DNA from 3 places in the Sphingopyxis sp. SCN 67-31 genome. Region 2 is predicted to be linked to each of the others. Evidence: predicted binding sites of a transcription regulator. Region 2 holds the regulator's gene; each other region holds the start of a gene.
What was found. Region 2 encodes LexA, which represses DNA repair genes until DNA is damaged. Its sites were predicted from a motif close to GTTCCNCNCTTGTTCT; they were not measured.

Region 1 (5,902 bases), on a different contig from region 2:
ACCGGTTCGTGCGTGCCGTCGGTCAGGAACGCCAGCATCGCCGCGTCGCGCACGTCGACATGCGCGAGCGTGCGCTGCCCTTCGGGCGTGCGCGCGACGACGACGCCCGCCCTGGGCGCGCCGTCGCGCCCGTAGAAGACCGTGTAGCTCTCGATCGTCGCCGGCCCCGCATAATCCTCGACCAGTTCGGGAACGGGGCCGCGCTTTTCCTCGGCTTCGGCCTGATAGTCGAAATCCTGCGGAAAGCGTGCCGCGGCGATCGGCCGGTTGCCCAGCACGATGCAATGATTGTCGGTCGCGAAACCGCCATTGGCGAACAGGAAGCCATAGCGGCCTTCGCGGCGCAGCTTGTCGACCATCGAGACGACCGCGTGGCTCATGTAATTGGCGATCGGGCCGCCGCCGAAGGTCAGGCCGCCGAACACGCTTGCGGGCCGGTCCCATGGCCAGCCGAGGACGCGCCGCGCCATCTTCGGCACGCAGGGGAAACAGCTGTAGAGTTCGACGCAGTCGAAATCCTCGACCGTCATACCGTTCAGGTCGAGCGTGCGGGCGATCGACGTCTCCATGCTGACGCTATGGTCGTAGCGGTCGCGCGCCAGAATGCTCGCGGGTTCCTTCGCGGCCGCGCCCATGCCGACATAGATCAGCCGGTCCTCGGCGATGCCGCGCCGCCGTGCCTCGGCAAGGCTGGCGACGAGGAAGCCCGCGCCCTGGTTCACCGACGAATTGGCGACCATCAGCTTCGAATAGGGAAAGGCGATCGGGCGGTTGCGTTCGTTCACGTCGAGGATGTCGGCGGGCGAGGCGGGCTTTCTTATCCACGCGCCGGGGTTTTCCGCCGCGACCTCGGAAAAGCGCGACCAGATTTCGGCGCTTTCGAACTGCGCGTCCTCGAGGCTTTCGCCCCACGCCGCGCGCGTCGCATTTTCATAGAGCGGATAGACGTCGACCGGCGCCGACAGGCCGTGCCTCTGGGCGTAGTTGGGCTCGCGCCGCGTCGCCACCTTGCGCACGGCATTATAGCTCTTGTCCTCGCCGCTCGCCGCCTTGGCGGCGCGGCCCGCGGCGGTGCGCAGCGCCTCGCCGCCGACGACGGCCGCCAGCTTGACCTCGCCCGCGCCGATGCGGTTCGCGGCCTCGTTGAGCAGGCGGATCGGCGTGTCGCCATGCGGCGCCGCCGACTGGTAGTTGATCGCGGGATTGGCGCCGATCGCCGCCGCGAGCGGTTCGCACAGCTTGCCGAGATGATGGAAGCTGATCTGGTCGACGATCGCGAGGCTGTCGATGTCGGCGAGCGGGACGCCGGCGTCCTGCGCCGCGACCTTCAGTGCCTCGACCATCAGGCCGAGCGAGTCGAGCCCCCGGTCGGGATCGTCGGGGCGGTCGTTAACCTGCCCGACGCCGATGATGACGGGAATGCGTTCGGGATCGGTCATGCTCATCTCAGCGTGCCTTCCACACCGGCTTGCGCTTCTCGGCAAAAGCGCGCGGGCCTTCGCGCGCGTCCTCGCTCGCCATCAGCAGCTTGCGTTCGCGGCTGTTGTCGGCCCAATGCGCATCGTCGCCGGCGATCGCCCCGTCCTGCATCCGGAGCGCGACGCGCTTCGACGCCTGCACCGACAAGGGGGCGTTGCCCGCGATCTTCTCGGCGAGCGCGATCGCGGTCGGCATCAGGTCGGCGAGCGGCACGACGCGATTGGCGAAACCATGGCGCAGCGCGGTCGCGGCATCGAAGGGATCGCCGGTGAGCAGATGTTCCATCGCCAGCTTCGGCGGCAGCTGCTTGACGATCCGGAAGGCGCCGCCCGCCGCCGCGAACAGCCCGACCTTGACCTCGGGCAGGCCGAACTGCGCATTTTCGGCGGCAACGATCAGGTCACACATCAGCGCGAGCTCGCAGCCGCCGCCGAAGGCGAAGCCATTGACCGCGCCGATCACCGGTTTCGAGATCGGGTGCGCGGCAAAGCCGCCGAAGCCCCATGCCTGCTGCGCCTTGTCCTCGGGCGCCAGCGCGCCGCCGCGCGACAGGGCGACGAGATCGGCGCCCGCGCAGAACGCCTTGTCGCCCGCGCCGGTGATGATGACGACGCGGATTTCGGGGTCGCTTTCCGCTTCGTCGAGCGCGGTGCCGATGCCGACGTGGACCGCCGCGTTGACGGCGTTGCGCGCCTCGGGCCGGTTGATCGTGACGATCAATATATGGCCGTTGCGTGTCGTCAGGACGGCGGGGGCGGCGGTGTCGGTCATGCGAATCTCTCCCTTTCGGGCGAGTATCGGCGCGAGTTGACGTTTACGTCAACTGGAAAGGACGGGCGTGCCCCAACAGGCGTGCGCACCCGAAGGCGGGGCTGCACGCCACATCCTTTTCGTCACCCTGAACTTGTTTCAGGGTCCATGGCCGGCCCTCTCCCGTAGCGCGGCGTTCGACGGAGATTCGGGCCATGGATGCTGAAACGAGTTCAGCATGACGAATTGAGGACTGGCGTCGTCCGTGTCGCGTCAGATCGACTGCCCGGTCTTGGCCCAGTCCGCCAGAAACCCTTCGATGCCCTTTTCGGTCAGGACATGCTTGAACAGTCCCTTGATGACCGACGGCGGCGCGGTCATCACGTCGGCGCCGATCTTCGCGGCTTCGAGCACATGGATGCCGTGGCGCACGCTGGCGACGAGAATTTCGGTGTCGAAGGCGTAATTGTCGTAGATCAGCCGGATGTCGGCGATCAATTGCATGCCGTCGAAGCCATTGTCGTCGTGGCGACCGACGAAAGGCGAGACGAAGGTCGCCCCCGCCTTTGCCGCGAGCAGCGCCTGCGTCGCCGAGAAGCAGAGCGTGACGTTGACCATCGTCCCGTCGCCGGTCAGCGCCTTGCAGGTCTTGAGCCCGTCGATGGTCAGCGGCACCTTGATGCAGACATTGTCGGCGATCTTGCGGAGGATTTCGGCCTCCTTCATCATCGTTTCATGGTCGAGCGCGACCACCTCGGCCGACACGGGGCCGTCGACGAGGGCGCAGATTTCCTTCGTCACCTCCTTGAAGTCGCGGCCCGACTTGGCGATCAGCGACGGGTTGGTCGTGACGCCGTCGAGCAGGCCGGTTGCGGCGAGTTCCTGGATGGCGTCGATTTCGGCGGTGTCGGCGAAAAATTTCATGGCTCGGATGATCCTGCTGGATGGTGATTCGGGTTTTCCGATCCCCTAGAACCCTTTCCTCGTCATTGCGAGCGAAGCGAAGCAATCCAGGACGGCTTACGCATGCTCTGGATTGCTTCGCTTCGCTCGCAATGACGATGGTGGGAAATTGCTGGCGTTCCATTTTTGTTCCCGCTAAGCGACCTTCATGGCCAAAGCGAAACGCCAATATGTCTGCCAGAATTGCGGCGCCGTCAGTTATCGCTGGCAGGGCCAGTGCGCCGATTGCGGCGAGTGGAACACACTGGTCGAGGAAGCGGCCGAAACCGTCTTTTCCGCGAAGCACGACCTGTCGAAGGGCGGCCGCACGCTCGCGCTCGAAACGCTCGACGAACAGAGCGCGATGCCCGAGCGGATGCTGTGCGGCATCGCCGAGTTCGACCGCGCGCTCGGCGGCGGCTTCGTCGCCGGGTCGGCGACGCTGATCGGCGGCGATCCGGGGATCGGCAAATCGACCTTGCTGCTTCAGGCCGCGGGCCGGATCGCCAGGGCGGGCAAATCGGTCGTCTATATCAGCGGCGAGGAAGCGGCGGCGCAGGTGCGGCTGCGCGCGCAGCGGCTGGGGCTCGGCGACGCGCCGGTGGCGCTCGCCAGCGCGACTTCGGTGCGCGACATCCTCGCCACGCTGGAAGGCCGCAGCGCCGATTTCGTCGTCATCGATTCGATCCAGACGATGCACAGCGACCTGATCGACAGCGCGCCGGGTACCGTCAGCCAGGTGCGCGCGAGCGCGCAGGAGCTGATCCGCTATGCCAAGGACAGCGGCGCGGCGATCGTGCTCGTCGGCCATGTGACGAAGGACGGGACGATCGCGGGGCCGCGCGTGCTCGAACATATGGTCGACACCGTGCTGGCGTTCGAGGGCGAGCGCAGCCACCAGTATCGCATCCTGCGCGCGGTCAAGAACCGCTTTGGCGGCACCGACGAGATCGGGGTGTTCGCGATGGGCGAGGAGGGGCTGGGCGAGGTCGCCAACCCGTCGAGCCTGTTCCTGACCGACCGCAGCCGCGACGTGCCGGGGTCGGTGGTATTCCCCGCGCTGGAGGGCACGCGGCCGGTGCTGGTCGAGGTACAGGCGCTGACCGTCCGCCTTGCGAGCGGCGCGACGCCGCGCCGCGCCGTCGTCGGCTGGGACAGCGGGCGGCTCGCGATGGTGCTCGCGGTGCTCGAGGCGCGCTGCGGGCTCCAGATGGGCGCCGCGGAGGTCTATCTGAACATCGCGGGCGGCTATCGCCTCACCGATCCGGCGGCCGACCTCGCGGTGGCGGCGGCGCTGATCTCGGCGTTCAGCGAGCGGCCGGTGCCCGCCGATGCGATCGTCTTCGGCGAACTGTCGCTGTCGGGCGAGGTGCGCCCGGTCGCGCACGACGCGCTGCGCCTGCGCGAGGCGGCGAAGCTCGGCTTTTCAAGCGGCTGGGGGCCAAAGGGGATGAAGGGTGTGAAGGGGATCGGCGTCACCGGCTTCGGCCGGCTCGGCGAACTCGTTGACCTGATGCTCGGGCGTGCCTAGATCGACGGACATCAAGCTATTCCGTTCGCCCTGAGCTTGTCGAAGGGCTGTTCTTTCCGCCGGGAAGGAGAAAAAGGACGGTGCTTCGACAAGCTCAGCACGAACGGTTGTATTTCATGCGTGATTTTTGGATTGCGGTCCGATGGCGAATCTGACGGCCCTCGACATCATCGTGCTGACGCTCGTCGGCGGCGGGGCGGTGCTCGGCTTTTCGCGCGGGCTGGTGCAGGAGGTGACGTCGCTCCTCGCCTGGGTGCTCGCCTTCCTGGCGGTGCGCTTCTTCCATGCGACGCTGACCGGCCTGCTGGGCGCCTATATCGGCGCCCCCGGCGGCGCGGCGATGCTGTCCTTCGTGCTGTTGTTCGGCGGCGTGTTCGCGGTGACGAAATGGGGATCGCGCGCGATGGGGCAGCGCAGCCGCGCCTCGCTGGTCGGCGGTTTCGACCGCGGGCTCGGCGCGGGGTTCGGCGCGGTGAAGGGGCTTTTGCTCGCGACATTGCTCTTCATGGCGGCGACATTGCTCTACGATGTCGGTTACGGCAACGCGGCACGTCCGGGCTGGATGACCGAAAGCCGCACCTATCCCGCGCTGAGCGCGACGAGCGCGGCGCTGAGCAAGGTCATTGCCGACCGCCGCGCCGACGCGCGCGCGGCGGCGGTGCCCGACGCGGCGGAACAGGATGTCGCGGCGCAGGGCGGGGCGGATCGGGCGCGATGAGCGCGCCGCTCTACAATCGCGACATATTGGCGCTGGCCGTCGCCAACGCCGACTATCCGCTGCTGGATGCCGGGCAGCGCGCCTCGCTGCGCGCGCCGCTGTGCGGCAGCCGGATCATCGTCGATGTCGATTCCGACGCCGCCGGGACGGTGCGCGCGGTCGGCCTGCATGTCGAGGCATGCGCGCTGGGGCAGGCATCGGCGGCGCTGCTTGCGCGCCATGCGCCGGGGCGCAGCCTTGCCGACCTGCGCGCCGCGCGCGATGCGATCGCCGGCTGGTTCGCGGGCGAGGGTGCGGCGCCCGACTGGCCGGGGTTCGACCTGCTCGCGCCGGCGCGCGACTATCCGGCGCGGCACGGCGCGATCCTGCTGCCCTTCGATGCCGCGGTCGCGGCGCTCGCGGGCGCCGACGTCGCGGGATGATGCTGCCGCTCCTCTCGGCGGGCGCGGCGGTGACCGAGCGGGTATCCGAAACGCCGACCG
Region 2 (5,902 bases):
ACAGCTGGGCGAAATTCTGGAAAGACGACCTCGTGAAGCTGATGGCGGAGTGATCGGCCGCCGGAAAGCTTCTATCCCTTCCCCTCGCCTCTCAAAAGCGATACGGCCCGCCGCCATGATCCTGGTCATCGACAATTACGACAGCTTCACCTTCAACCTCGTTCATTATCTGATCGAACTGGGGGCAGAGGTGCGCGTCGAACGCAACGATGCGCTCACCGCAGCCGAGGCGCTGGCGAGCGGCGCCGAGGCGATCCTCATTTCCCCCGGCCCCTGTACCCCGAACGAAGCCGGGATCAGCCTCGATCTCGTCGCCGCCTGCGCCGATGCGGCACGGCCGCTGCTCGGCGTATGCCTCGGTCATCAGGCGATCGGCCAGCATTTCGGCGGCACGGTGCAGCGCGGTCACCTGATGCACGGCAAGACCTCGCCGGTGTGCCACGACGGCACCGGGCTGTTCGCCGGCCTGCCCTCGCCGCTCACCGCGACGCGCTATCACAGCCTCGAAGTGGTCGACATTCCCGCCGCGCTCGCGATCAATGCGACGAGCGACGATGGCGCGGTGATGGGCTTTCGCCATGTCGAACTGCCGATCCACGGCGTGCAGTTCCACCCCGAGAGCATCGCCACCGAGCACGGCCACGCGATGCTCGCCAATTTCATGCGGCTGGCGGGGCTGCCGGTCGCCGAGCGGCAGGCGGCATGAGCCGCTTCGGCCCCTTTCCCGACCCCGCCCGCTTCCTCGAACCCGACGAGGCGGCGCATGCCTTCGCAACGATGCTCGACGGCGGCGGCCGCGACGAGGAGGTGGCCGGCTTCCTCTCCGCGCTTTCGGATCGCGGCGAGACGATGATCGAGATCGCCGCCGCGGCGCAGGCGATGCGCGAGCGGCTGATCCCGATCCAGGCGCCCGCGGGCGCGATCGACGTCTGCGGCACCGGCGGTGACGGCCACCACACGCTCAACGTCTCGACCGCGGTGTCGATCGTCGTCGCGGCGTGCGAGGTTCCCGTCGCAAAGCACGGGAATCGCGCCGCTTCCTCGAAATCCGGCGCGGCCGACACGCTCGAGGCGCTCGGGCTCGACATGGAGCGCGCCGGGCGGATGGCGGAGGCGCAGCTCGCCGACCTCGGCATCTGTTTCCTCTTTGCCGCCAACCATCATCCGGCGATGAAGCGCATCCAGCCGATCCGTCAGGCGCTGGCGCGCCGCACCATCTTCAACCTGATGGGGCCGCTCGCCAATCCGGCGCGCGTGACGCGCCAGCTCATCGGCATCGCGCGCCCCGCCTATGTTCCGGTCTATGCCGAAGCGCTGCACCGGCTCGGCACCGACCATTCGCGCGTCATTTCGGGCGACGAAGGGCTCGACGAGCTGTCGCTCGCGGGCGGTAACGAGGTGGCGGTGGTGACGCCCGACGGCGTGCAGATGCAGCGCAGCACCGCGGCCGACGCCGGTCTGCCCTCGCATCCGATCGCTGCGATCCGCGGCGGCGACGCCAGCTATAATGCCAGGGCCTTGCGCGACCTGCTGCGGGGCGAGCACGGCGCCTATCGCGACGCGGTGCTCTACAACGCCGCCGAGGCGCTTGTCGTCGCGGGCGCGGTCGACAGCCTCGTCGACGGGGTCGAGGAAGCCGCCGAGGCGATCGACAAGGGGCTTGCCAACGCGCTGCTCGATTGCTGGATCGCCTACCGATGAATGACGCCCAGCGCCCGGAAAAGCATTCCATATGAACAAATTGACCGAAATCCTCGCCACCAAGGCCGAAGAGGTCGCCGAGCGCCGCAAGAGCCGATCGGTGACGCAGCTTGATGCGATCGACGCGGGCGCGGTGCGTGGCTTCGCGGCGGCTCTCGAGGCGAAGATCGCGGCGGGCGGCTTCGGCCTGATCGCCGAAATCAAAAAAGCTTCGCCTTCCAAGGGCCTGATCCGCAAGGATTTCAATCCGGCGGACCATGCGCGCGCTTATGAAGCCGGCGGCGCGGCGTGCCTGTCGGTGCTCACCGACGCGCCGTGGTTCCAGGGGCATGAGGAATTTCTGATCGCCGCGCGCACCGCCTGCAACCTGCCGGTGCTGCGCAAGGATTTCATGATCGACCCGTGGCAGGTCGCCGAAGCGCGCTCGATCGGCGCCGACGCGATCCTGATCATCGTCGCCGCCCTCGACGACGGGCCGATGCGCGAGATCGAGGCGGCCGCCCTCGAACGCGGCATGGACGTGCTGGTCGAAGTGCACGACGAGGCCGAGCTCGACCGCGCACTCACCCACCTCCGATCGCGCCTGATCGGCGTCAACAACCGCGATCTTCGTACCTTCGAGACCGACCTTGCCGTCACCGAACGGCTTGCGAAGCGCGTTCCACCGGGCACGTTGCTCGTCGGCGAAAGCGGCATCGCCGCCCATGCCGACTGCCAGCGCCTCGCCAGGAGCGGCGTCCATGCCTTTCTGGTCGGCGAAAGCCTGATGCGGCAGGCGGACGTAACCGTAGCGACGCGGACGTTGCTGGAGGGCTGACGGCGTCCACGGCTCAAGCCGCTCCGTCATCGCTTGACAAGTTCCGCTCTGTTCCACTATCGTTCTCTATATGTCCATTGACAGCATGGAGACCGAGAGATGTTGACCGCGAAGCAGCACGAACTGCTCCACTTCATCCAGCAGCGCCTCGACGCGAGCGGAATTTCGCCTTCGTTCGAGGAGATGAAGGATGCGCTCGGGCTCAAGTCGAAATCGGGCATCCACCGGCTGATCAGCGCACTCGAGGAGCGGGGCTTCCTGCGCCGCCTGCCCAATCGCGCCCGCGCGCTGGAAGTGCTCAAGCTGCCCGAGGCGGCGAAGGCGCCGGCGCGCGACACCGTCGTGCCGCTGCGCAAGCCGGCGCCGGCGTTGAAGCCGATCGCCGCCAACGACATCATCGAGGTCCCGCTGCACGGCCGCATCGCCGCCGGCGTGCCGATTGAGGCGTTCGAGGATCACAACCAGCTTTCGGTTCCCGCCGCGCTGCTTGGCGCGGGCGAGCATTATGCGCTCGAAGTGTCGGGCGATTCGATGGTCGAAGCGGGGATTCTCGACGGCGACTATGCGCTGATCCAGAAGGCGAACACCGCGCGCGAAGGCGATATCGTCGTCGCGCTCGTCGACGGACAGGATGCGACGCTCAAATATTTCCGCCGCGAAGGGCCGATGATCCGGCTCGATCCCGCGAACAGCGCCTATGAACCGCAGCGCTACGAGGCCGAGCGCGTCATCGTGCAGGGCCGCCTGTCGGGATTGCTTCGTCGTTACCACTGACCTGTTGCGGTCGCCGCCACGGATGCGCGTCGCCGGCGCGCAGCGCGGTGGCGACATGCGGTCGCTCGCCCAGATAGAGCGCAAGACCGCCGCTCGCTTCCAGACTGTCGCGGTCGATCGTCAGCCAGCGCCCGATGCATTCGCGTGGCAGCCAGCGGTCGCTGATCACCACGTCGGCCGCGGCGCAGGCGGCGGCCATGGCGCGGCCATCGATGCGGTCGCGGCCACGCGCGGCGAGGATGATGCGCCGTGTCGCGCCCTGCCCCTGCCGCCAGCGGCAGAAATCGGCGTTGCATTCGACATGGTCGAGATCGGCGAGCGCGGTGAAGGGGACGTCGATCCCTGCCGCTTCGGCCATCGAATCGCGGATATAGTCCCCCGCCCGCGCGCGTAGCAGCGCATAGCCGCCGCCGGGAACGGCCGCGGCGATGTGGCGTCCGTCGCCGGAGATCAGCAGGTCGGGACGCGGCTGCGCGAGCAGGATGGCGGCCCCCGCCAGCAGCGGCGCCACCCCGGCGAGCCGCCAGCGCGTCTGCCACAGCAGCAGCCACAGGCCGCCGAACAGCGCAAGCGCGAAACCGCCCGGCGGAAAGCTGGGCAGCGTCGCGACGGCTCCCGGCGCCGAAGCGACCCGGTGGGCGAGCGCGATCAGCAACCGCAGCGCCTGTTCGGCGACCCACCAGAAGGGCGCGCCGAGCCCGACGCCGTCGAACAGCAGCGCCAGCGCCTCCATCGGCATGATGACGAAGGTCGTCAGCGGGATCGCGACGATATTGGCGAGCGCGCCGTAAAGCCCCGCCTTGTGGAAATGGAACAGCGCGATCGGCGCCAGCGCGACCTCGACGACCAGCCCCGTCAGTAGCAATCCCGCCGCGGCGCGCAGCAGACGAAGCGCCGTGCCTTCGTCGCGCCGCGCCAGGAACGTGCGCATCCAGCGGCTTTCGTGCAATGCGATGATCGCCGTCACCGCGGCGAAGCTGAGCTGGAAGCTGGGTCCGGCGAGTGCTTCGGGGCGCCACAGCAGCACGAGCAGCGCACCCGCCGCGACGAGGCGCAGCGTGATCGCCTCGCGCCCCATCAGGAAGGCGGCGAGCACGAGCAGCGCCGCGATCAACGAACGCAGCGTCGGCACTTCCGCTCCGGCAAGCCAGGTATAGCCCGCCCCGGCCAGCGCCGCCGCGGCGGCGGCCAGCGGCAACACATGCCCCGCCAGCGCGAGGCGCCGGCTCAGCCCGAGCAGCCGCATCGCGAGCAGCATCACGAAACCGATCACCGCGGTCACGTGCAGGCCGCTGATCGACAGCAGGTGCGCAAGCCCGCTGCGGCGCATCGCCTCGTCATCCGTCTCGGCGATCGCGCCACGGTCGCCGGTGACGAGCGCCGCGGCGACACCGCCGGGCGATCCCGGCACCGCGGTGTGGATATGTGCGCTGAGCCGCGCGCGCAGCGGCTGGCGTCGCTCGCCCGCTCCGGGCGCGCGCGCGACCTCTCCCAGCACCGTCCCGACCGCACCGATGCCGTCGAACCAGGCGCGCTGGGCGAAGTCGTAGCCGCCGGGCAGGTTGGCCGCCGGCGGCGGCATCAGCCGCGCGCGCAGGCCGATCGACTCGCCGGGCGCGATCCCCGCCGCGCGCTCGCCGCTCAGCGTCAGCCGGACCCGCGGCGGCAGGTCGGCGCGCCCGTGCGGCCGCACGATCATCCGCACCGTGCCGCGCGCCGGCAGCGGTTCGACGCTTTCGACCACCGCCGAAAATTCGGTCGTAGCCGGATAGGCGAGCACCGGCGCCGCGACCCACGCGGCGCGCGCCCAGATCAGCAGCAGCCCCGCAGCCATCGTGGCGCAGGCGATCGCAAGGCTGCGCCCGGTCCGCCGCTGCCAGCCGATCAGCAAGCCGCCGCAGACGCCCCCGCCGAGAAGGAACAGCGTTCCGATCCACTGCGCGCGCGCCGGCGCCGCGAACCACAAGCCGATCCCCGCCGACAGCGCGACCGGCAGCCACAGTCCCAACCGCTCGCGCTCGCGGTCGAGCCGGTCCTCCAGCCACGCGAAGGCGCGCCGCAACGCGGCGGCCGCGCTTTCCCCAATGGGCGTTTGAAGCCTCCTTGTCGCCATGCTAGGGGCTGCCCCGACATCGTCCCCGGTCCCCGCCCGGGGCCGCAAGGTGAGTGAAAGAGGCCAGAGTGGCAACCGAAAACAAGACCGATCCCGCCGAAGCGACCGGCACCGACGTGGTGACGCGCTTCGCGCCCTCCCCGACCGGCTTCCTCCATATCGGCGGCGCGCGCACCGCGCTGTTCAACTGGCTGTTCGCGCGGCACCATGGCGGCAAGTTCCTGCTCCGCATCGAAGACACCGACCGCGCGCGGTCGACCGAGGCCGCGATCGACGCGATCCTCGACGGGATGCGCTGGCTCGACCTCGACTGGGACGGCGACGCCGTCTTCCAGTTCGCGCGCGCCGGCCGCCATGCAGAGGTCGCGCAGGAACTGCTCGCGAAGGGCGCGGCCTATCGCTGCTATCTGACGCAGGACGAGCTGGCCGCGATGCGCGCCGAGGCGCAGGAGAAGCGCGTCCCCTTCCGCGTCCGCAGCCCATGGCGCGACCGCGAC
Region 3 (5,902 bases), on a different contig from region 2:
TCGATCTGCCGGATGGCTTCGGCTTCTTCGGCCGCGCCGATGATCTCGTCGGCATAGGTGAGGCCGGGAAGCAGGGCCGGGCCGAAGAGGTCGGGCTGGGGCGCGGGCGCCCCGGCGCTGGCGGCTCGGCTCACAGGGGCAGGTCGGCCTGGGCGCGCAGCGGCTCGACGCAGAAGCTGTGCCGCGGCGGTTCCTCGAACAGCACCTCGTTCGGCAGGGTCCCGTCGAGCCAGTGCATCACGTCGCGGCGGTGGATGATGACCCCGTGGCGCGACTGATAGGGGATGATGTCAGCGCCCGCCGCTATGGTGAGGATGCGATAGGAGAGCGGCCAGTCCGCGAGCGGCGGATCCCAGATCGCGGCGAGGTAGAAGAAATTGCCGCTGTCGAGCGTCACGCGGTAGCGGTGATCGCCCGTACCCATCCGGAAATCGGAAGCCGGGATCAGGCAGCGGCGCGCCGGGAAGGCCCGGCCCTCCGTGCGGACGAAGCGATAGTTGATACCGTCGTTGAATCTCGGGTCGGAACCCCATACCGCCGTGACCAGTTCGGTCTTGGTCGGATCATCGGTCTTGCGCCGGACGAGCAGCCGCTCGCCGCGGTCTACGGCCTCCGGATCAAAAGGGGTTGGCGTCAGGGTCACGACTGGAACATAATGAGAACGAAGTTGAGTCGCAAGTGCCAGGGGACGGCCGCACATGTGCAATGATTACAGGCTCGAGGTCGACATCGCGTCGATCGCCGAGGATTTTGACGGTCTCGAGATCAATATCGACATGCCCGAAGGCGCGCCGAACGTGCCCGCGCGCGAGGATGTCCGCATCACCGACACGGCGCCGATCGTGAAGAGCAGCGACGGCGCGGCCGCCGGATCGCTCGTCAACCGGCGCTGGAGCTGGCCGGGGCAAGGCGGCAAGCCGGTCTATAATGTGCGATCGGAGCGCCGCGATCTCGGCATGCAGCGATGCCTCGTCCTCTGCGACGGCTTCTACGAGTTCACCGACCCCACCGACCCGGCGCAGAAGCGTTTGGACAAATGGCTGTTCACGATGAAGGATCATCGCTGGTTCTGCATGGCGGGCGTGTGGCGCGACAGCCATGTCGGCGAAGCCTTCAGCCTCCTGACCATGGATGCCGGTCCCGACGTCGCGCCCTACCACCATCGCCAGATCATCCCGCTCGCGCGCGATCAATGGGCGGCCTGGCTCGATCCGCGCGTCCCGGCCGACGAGATATTGAAATGGCTCCCCGAGGGGAGCCTCGAGGTATCGCAAGTCTATGGAAAGCCGCCCGCGCAAGGCGCCCTCGCCCTATGACGAAGGAAGACGGGCTCGACCGGTTCGTAGAGGCGCAGGATCAAATCTATGCGCGAGCGCTCGGCGAGATTCGCCGGGGCCATAAGAGTTCGCACTGGATGTGGTTCATTTTCCCGCAGCTTACGGGTCTGGGCCGGAGCGCGATGGCGAAGCTTTACGGTCTTGGCGGGGCCGATGAGGCGCAGGCCTATCTCGCGCACCCGCTTCTCGGCGCGCGCTATGTCGAATGCGTCGAGGCGCTTCAGGACCTGTCCGCGAGCGATCCGGTGGCCGTCTTTGGCGAGGTGGATGCCACGAAGCTGCGCTCGTCGCTGACCTTGTTCGAGGCGATGAGCGGGCGTCCGTTGTTCGCGGCCGCGCTCATGCGCTGGTTCGGCGGCGAGCGCGATGCGCGCACATTGGCCATGCTGACCGACGCCGGCAACATGATGCCGGAGCGGCTTTCCTAGCCCCGCGGATTTCGGAACAGCGGCAGCATCCGGTGCAGCACTTCGTCCTTGTCGAAGAAGTGATGCTTCAGTGCGCCAAGCACATGGAGCGCGAGCACGACATAGATGGCTTTCACCATGAGCTTGTGCAGGTCGCCTAGCTCGTCGGCGAGATTGTCGTTCAGCGGCAGGGGAAGGTTGGGCGCGGGCACGGCGCCGTAGAGCGGCACTTCGGGCGCGCCGCCGGCCGACGCCGCAGCCCAGCCGAGGAGCGGCGCGCCGATCATCAGCCCATAGAAGAGGACATGGGTGGTGCGCGCGAGCAGGCGCTCCCATGCAGGCATGCCGCCCGGAAACGCCGGCCACGGATGACCGAACCGCCACCCGAGACGGATGAGGCTGAGCGCGAGGATCGTGATGCCGACCGATTTGTGGAGCTGATAATAGCCGAGCTTTTCGCTGTCGGCGGCGTCCTCCATCCAGCCGCCGAAGGTCGCATTGGCGATGATGAGAATGGCGATCGTTCAGTGGAGGACGATCGAGACGGTCGAATAGCGGCTGTGATGTTCGCGCATGATGTCCTCGGTCAGAGCCTGTTGTTCAAATGCGCGAACGATAGGCCTGTTCCGTCAGGCACCGGCTATGTCCTTCTTGGGGGTGAGGATGAGCGTCCGTCCTTCGACGCGCCAGGCCTCAAGTGCGGACAGGAAGTTCATGCCGAGCACGTCGGTGGTTCCCATACCGGGCGAGATGACGACTTTCAGCTTCATCGCTTCGATCCCGCCGATCGTGAGATTGTCCACCGTCCCCGCATCGGCGCGAATGGTGCCGTTCGCCGTCTGCATCAGCAGCGGCACGAGCGTTGCGTCTGCCTTCACGCCGGCCGCCGCCGCCGTTGCCGGCGACAAGGCGGTCACGGTCGCGCCGCTGTCGACGAGCATGCGGCGCTCGGTTCCGTTGATCATGGCCTTCGCCCAGAAATGGCCGTCGCGTCCCATCGGAATGCGCACCTCGTCGCCGACGACCTCCTGACGGTCGAGCCCCAGGCTCGCGGTGATGCGCGACAGATTGGGGTCGAAGGGCGCCTGCTGAAGGATAAGGAAGATACCGAATGCGAGCAGTGCGAACGAGAAAAGCGCGCGGATCACGCGGCCGACATAAGGAATCTTGAACAGAGTGACGAGGATCAGCGCCGCGCCGACGGCGTAGATCGCGAGCGTCTGCCCGGAGAGGCCAGGCGCAAGGTCGGTGGGAATCGGCATATATTTCCTCGGCTTTACAGGGCGGAACGTGACGCGGCGCTGAATGATCCACAGCCGCTCGTCGCAGGCGCCTTGACGGACGTTCCGTGCGGGTGGAACATAAAGAGAACATTCGAGTCGATACCAGCATGAGCATGTTGCCCATTTCTTCGCTCCGGCCGCGTGCCGACGAGCTTGCCGCGCTTCGCGAAGCGGTCGCGCGCGTCGCCGCGTCGCGCGGTCCCGTGCTGCCGTTCGGCGTCGGCCCGCTCGATCATCTGCTCGCCGGGGGCGGTCTCGACGGCGCTGGCCTTCATGAGGTCGCGGGCGCGTCAGCGAGCTGGAGCGACGATGCCGCCGCGACGCTGTTTGCCGCCGGGATTGCCGCACGCTTCGCGGCCGCCCCCGGCGTCTCGGCGCTCTGGGCGCTGACGCGCTTCGATCTCTACGCCCCCGGACTGGAGCAGGCCGGGCTGGGCCCCGACCGGGTCCTTTATGCGCAGGGCCGGACCGACAAGGAATTGCTCGCGATGTGCGAGGATGCGCTGCGCGATGGCTCGCTTGCCTGCGTCATCGCCGAGGTAAAGGCGGCGGACCAGACGGCGACACGGCGGCTGCAGCTCGCGGCATCCGAGGGCAACACGCCCATGCTGCTCTACCGTCGCTATCGGCGCTACGGCCAATGTCCACTCGGCGATCCGTCGCTCGCGATGACCCGCTGGCGCATTGGAACGCTGCCGTCGGGGCGCCTCGCATCACCGGGCGTCGGGCGCGGGCGCTGGTCGGTCGAGCTCGTCCGCCAGCGCGGCGGGCCGCCTTTCTCCCTCGAACTGGAGGCGTGCGATGATCAGGGTCGCCTCGCTCTTCCTGCCGCAGCTCGCAGTCGAGCGATTGCGGCGGGCGGGGCGGCAAGACACGCCGCCTGAACCGGCGCGCGCGGCGCCGCGCTTCCCCCAACCTGTCGACGACAATCCGGGCGCCTGTTCGGTCCCGCGCGGCGGCGGCTGGCGCCCCGGCGCGCGCTGGGCGCAGGCCGCGTCGGATGGGGCGCGCTCCGATCGGTCGGCGTTCGACGCCTTGCCTGCGCACCAGCGGCCGACGATGCGTGAGCTGGGTCGACGGAGCGAAGCGGCGGCACCGGTCTTCCGGGCGCTCCGCGGCGATGACGGGCCGCCTCCCGGCGCAGCCGCTCCATTGCCACTGCTCTGGGGTGCTCGTCCGACGATCATTGTCGCGCGCTCCGGCCAGCGCGACGTCGTGACCGCGGCCTGCCCGGCGGCGCTCGACCTCGGGCTGGCGCCCGGCATGGCCGCGGCGCATGCGCGAGCGCTGGTATCCGACCTCGAGATATTCGACGCCGATCCCGAGGCCGACCGCGCCTGGCTCGATCGGCTCGCACTTCATGCTGCCCGCTACTGGACGCCGACAGCAGCCGTGTCCGGAAGCGACGGAATCTGGCTCGATCTATCCGGGACGACGCATCTCTTTGGCGGCGAGGAGCGCTTTGCAGCGCGGCTGCTCGGCTTTCTGAAGCGCCTCGGCTTCTCCGCGCGTGTCGCGATCGCCGGGACACCCGGCTCCGCTTACGCGCTCGCGCGCTATGGCGGGCGGGCGGCTACAGTCTTGCCGGAAGGGAGGGAAGGAGAGACGCTCGCACCTTTGCCGCTGGCGGCGCTCCGGCTCACGCCGGAAGCGCTCGCCGCCGCAGCCCGGTTCGGGATCGAGCGGATCGCCGATCTCTACCCGATGCCGCGCGGGCCGCTGGCCCGGCGCCTCGGCCGTGCTGCGGTCGAGCGGCTCGATCAGGCGCGCGGGTTCGTGCCCGAACCGATCGTGCCGGTCATTCCCTTCGAAATGCCCGAGGCGCGGCGGTCGCTGCTCGAGCCGATCGGCACGGCGGAGGCGATCGAACAGGTCATTGCCGACCTGCTCGCCGATCTCGTGCCCGCGCTGCGCGAGCGCGGGCTCGGTATACGGAGCCTGGTCCTGCGCTGCGACCGGCTCGATATGGGCGAACAGGTCATCGCGGTCGGGACGGCGCGGGCGACGCGGGACGCGAGCCATCTGCTCCGCCTGTTCAAGCTCCGCATCGACCGCATCGAACCAGGTCTCGGGATCGAGGCGGTGACGCTCGCGGCGCCGCAGGTCGAGACGCTCGGCGCCGAGGCGATCGGCGGCGCGGCGTTCGATGGCACCCCGTGCCCGCCCGACCTCGCTCCGCTCGTCGACGCGCTCGGCGGACGCGCGGGCGAGGCGGCCTTGTTCCGGTTGCGCTCGATCGAGAGCGATGTTCCCGAGCGCGCGATCGGACGCGCCGGTCCCTTGGCCAAGCCTGACGGTTGGCCGTCGTGGGCGCGTCCCATCCGTATGCTCGCGCTGCCCGAGGCGTTGCTGGGCGTCGTGGCGTTGCTGCCCGATCATCCGCCGCGCCGCTTCGCGTGGCGCGGACGGACCTATGCCGTGGTCGCGGGCGATGGACCCGAGCGCATTCACGGCGAATGGTGGCGCCGCCCGGGCGAAATGTGGGCCGTGCGTGACTATTTCCGGGTCGAGGCGGAGAGCGGCGAGCGCTTCTGGTTGTTCCGCCGCGGCGACGCGATCACCGACAATACGGGTGACCTCAGCTGGTATATGCACGGCGTCTTCGGATGACGACCCCGATCACTACCTACGTCGAACTATACGCCACCAGTCATTTCTCCTTTCTGCGGGGGGCTTCTGCGCCGGAAGAATTGTTCGGGGCGGCCGCACTCCTCGACCATTCGGCCCTAGGGCTGTGCGACCGGGGCAGCGTCGCGGGCATGGTGCGCGGCCTTTCGGGCCAGGAGGCGACCGGCGTTCGGCTGATCGCCGGAACGCGCGTCGATCTGCGCGACGGGCGTTCGATCCTTCTCTATCCGACCGATCGGGCCGCCTG

Region 1: a site for LexA is predicted at 3,310-3,325, ahead of radA (DNA repair protein RadA). Genes of this name have one in related genera too.
Region 3: a site for LexA is predicted at 3,101-3,116, ahead of ABS88_RS04570 (ImuA family protein). Genes of this name have one in related genera too.

The regions. Positions count from the first base shown of each region.
Region 1 is NZ_MEFH01000083.1:11,164-17,065, reverse strand. It holds gene ABS88_RS17420 (acetyl-CoA acetyltransferase) at 1-1,445, opposite strand, end outside; gene ABS88_RS17415 (enoyl-CoA hydratase-related protein) at 1,447-2,250, opposite strand; gene fsa (fructose-6-phosphate aldolase) at 2,503-3,153, opposite strand; gene radA (DNA repair protein RadA) at 3,341-4,702, shown strand; gene ABS88_RS17400 (CvpA family protein) at 4,845-5,420, shown strand; gene ABS88_RS17395 (iron-sulfur cluster assembly scaffold protein) at 5,417-5,842, shown strand; gene ABS88_RS17390 (cation:proton antiporter domain-containing protein) at 5,839-5,902, shown strand, end outside.
Region 2 is NZ_MEFH01000054.1:66,957-72,858, forward strand. It holds gene ABS88_RS08485 (alpha/beta fold hydrolase) at 1-53, shown strand, start outside; gene ABS88_RS08490 (anthranilate synthase component II) at 116-706, shown strand; gene trpD (anthranilate phosphoribosyltransferase) at 703-1,701, shown strand; gene trpC (indole-3-glycerol phosphate synthase TrpC) at 1,733-2,518, shown strand; gene lexA (transcriptional repressor LexA) at 2,618-3,292, shown strand; gene ABS88_RS08510 (ComEC/Rec2 family competence protein) at 3,246-5,354, opposite strand; gene gltX (glutamate--tRNA ligase) at 5,474-5,902, shown strand, end outside.
Region 3 is NZ_MEFH01000027.1:842-6,743, reverse strand. It holds gene ABS88_RS04600 (alpha-ketoglutarate-dependent dioxygenase AlkB) at 1-134, opposite strand, end outside; gene ABS88_RS04595 (SOS response-associated peptidase family protein) at 131-643, opposite strand; gene ABS88_RS04590 (SOS response-associated peptidase family protein) at 699-1,316, shown strand; gene ABS88_RS04585 (DUF1810 domain-containing protein) at 1,313-1,765, shown strand; gene ABS88_RS04580 (cytochrome b) at 1,762-2,253, opposite strand; gene ABS88_RS04575 (retropepsin-like aspartic protease family protein) at 2,374-3,006, opposite strand; gene ABS88_RS04570 (ImuA family protein) at 3,135-3,911, shown strand; gene ABS88_RS04565 (DUF6504 family protein) at 3,829-5,637, shown strand; partial or broken gene ABS88_RS04560 (PHP domain-containing protein) at 5,646-5,902, shown strand, end outside.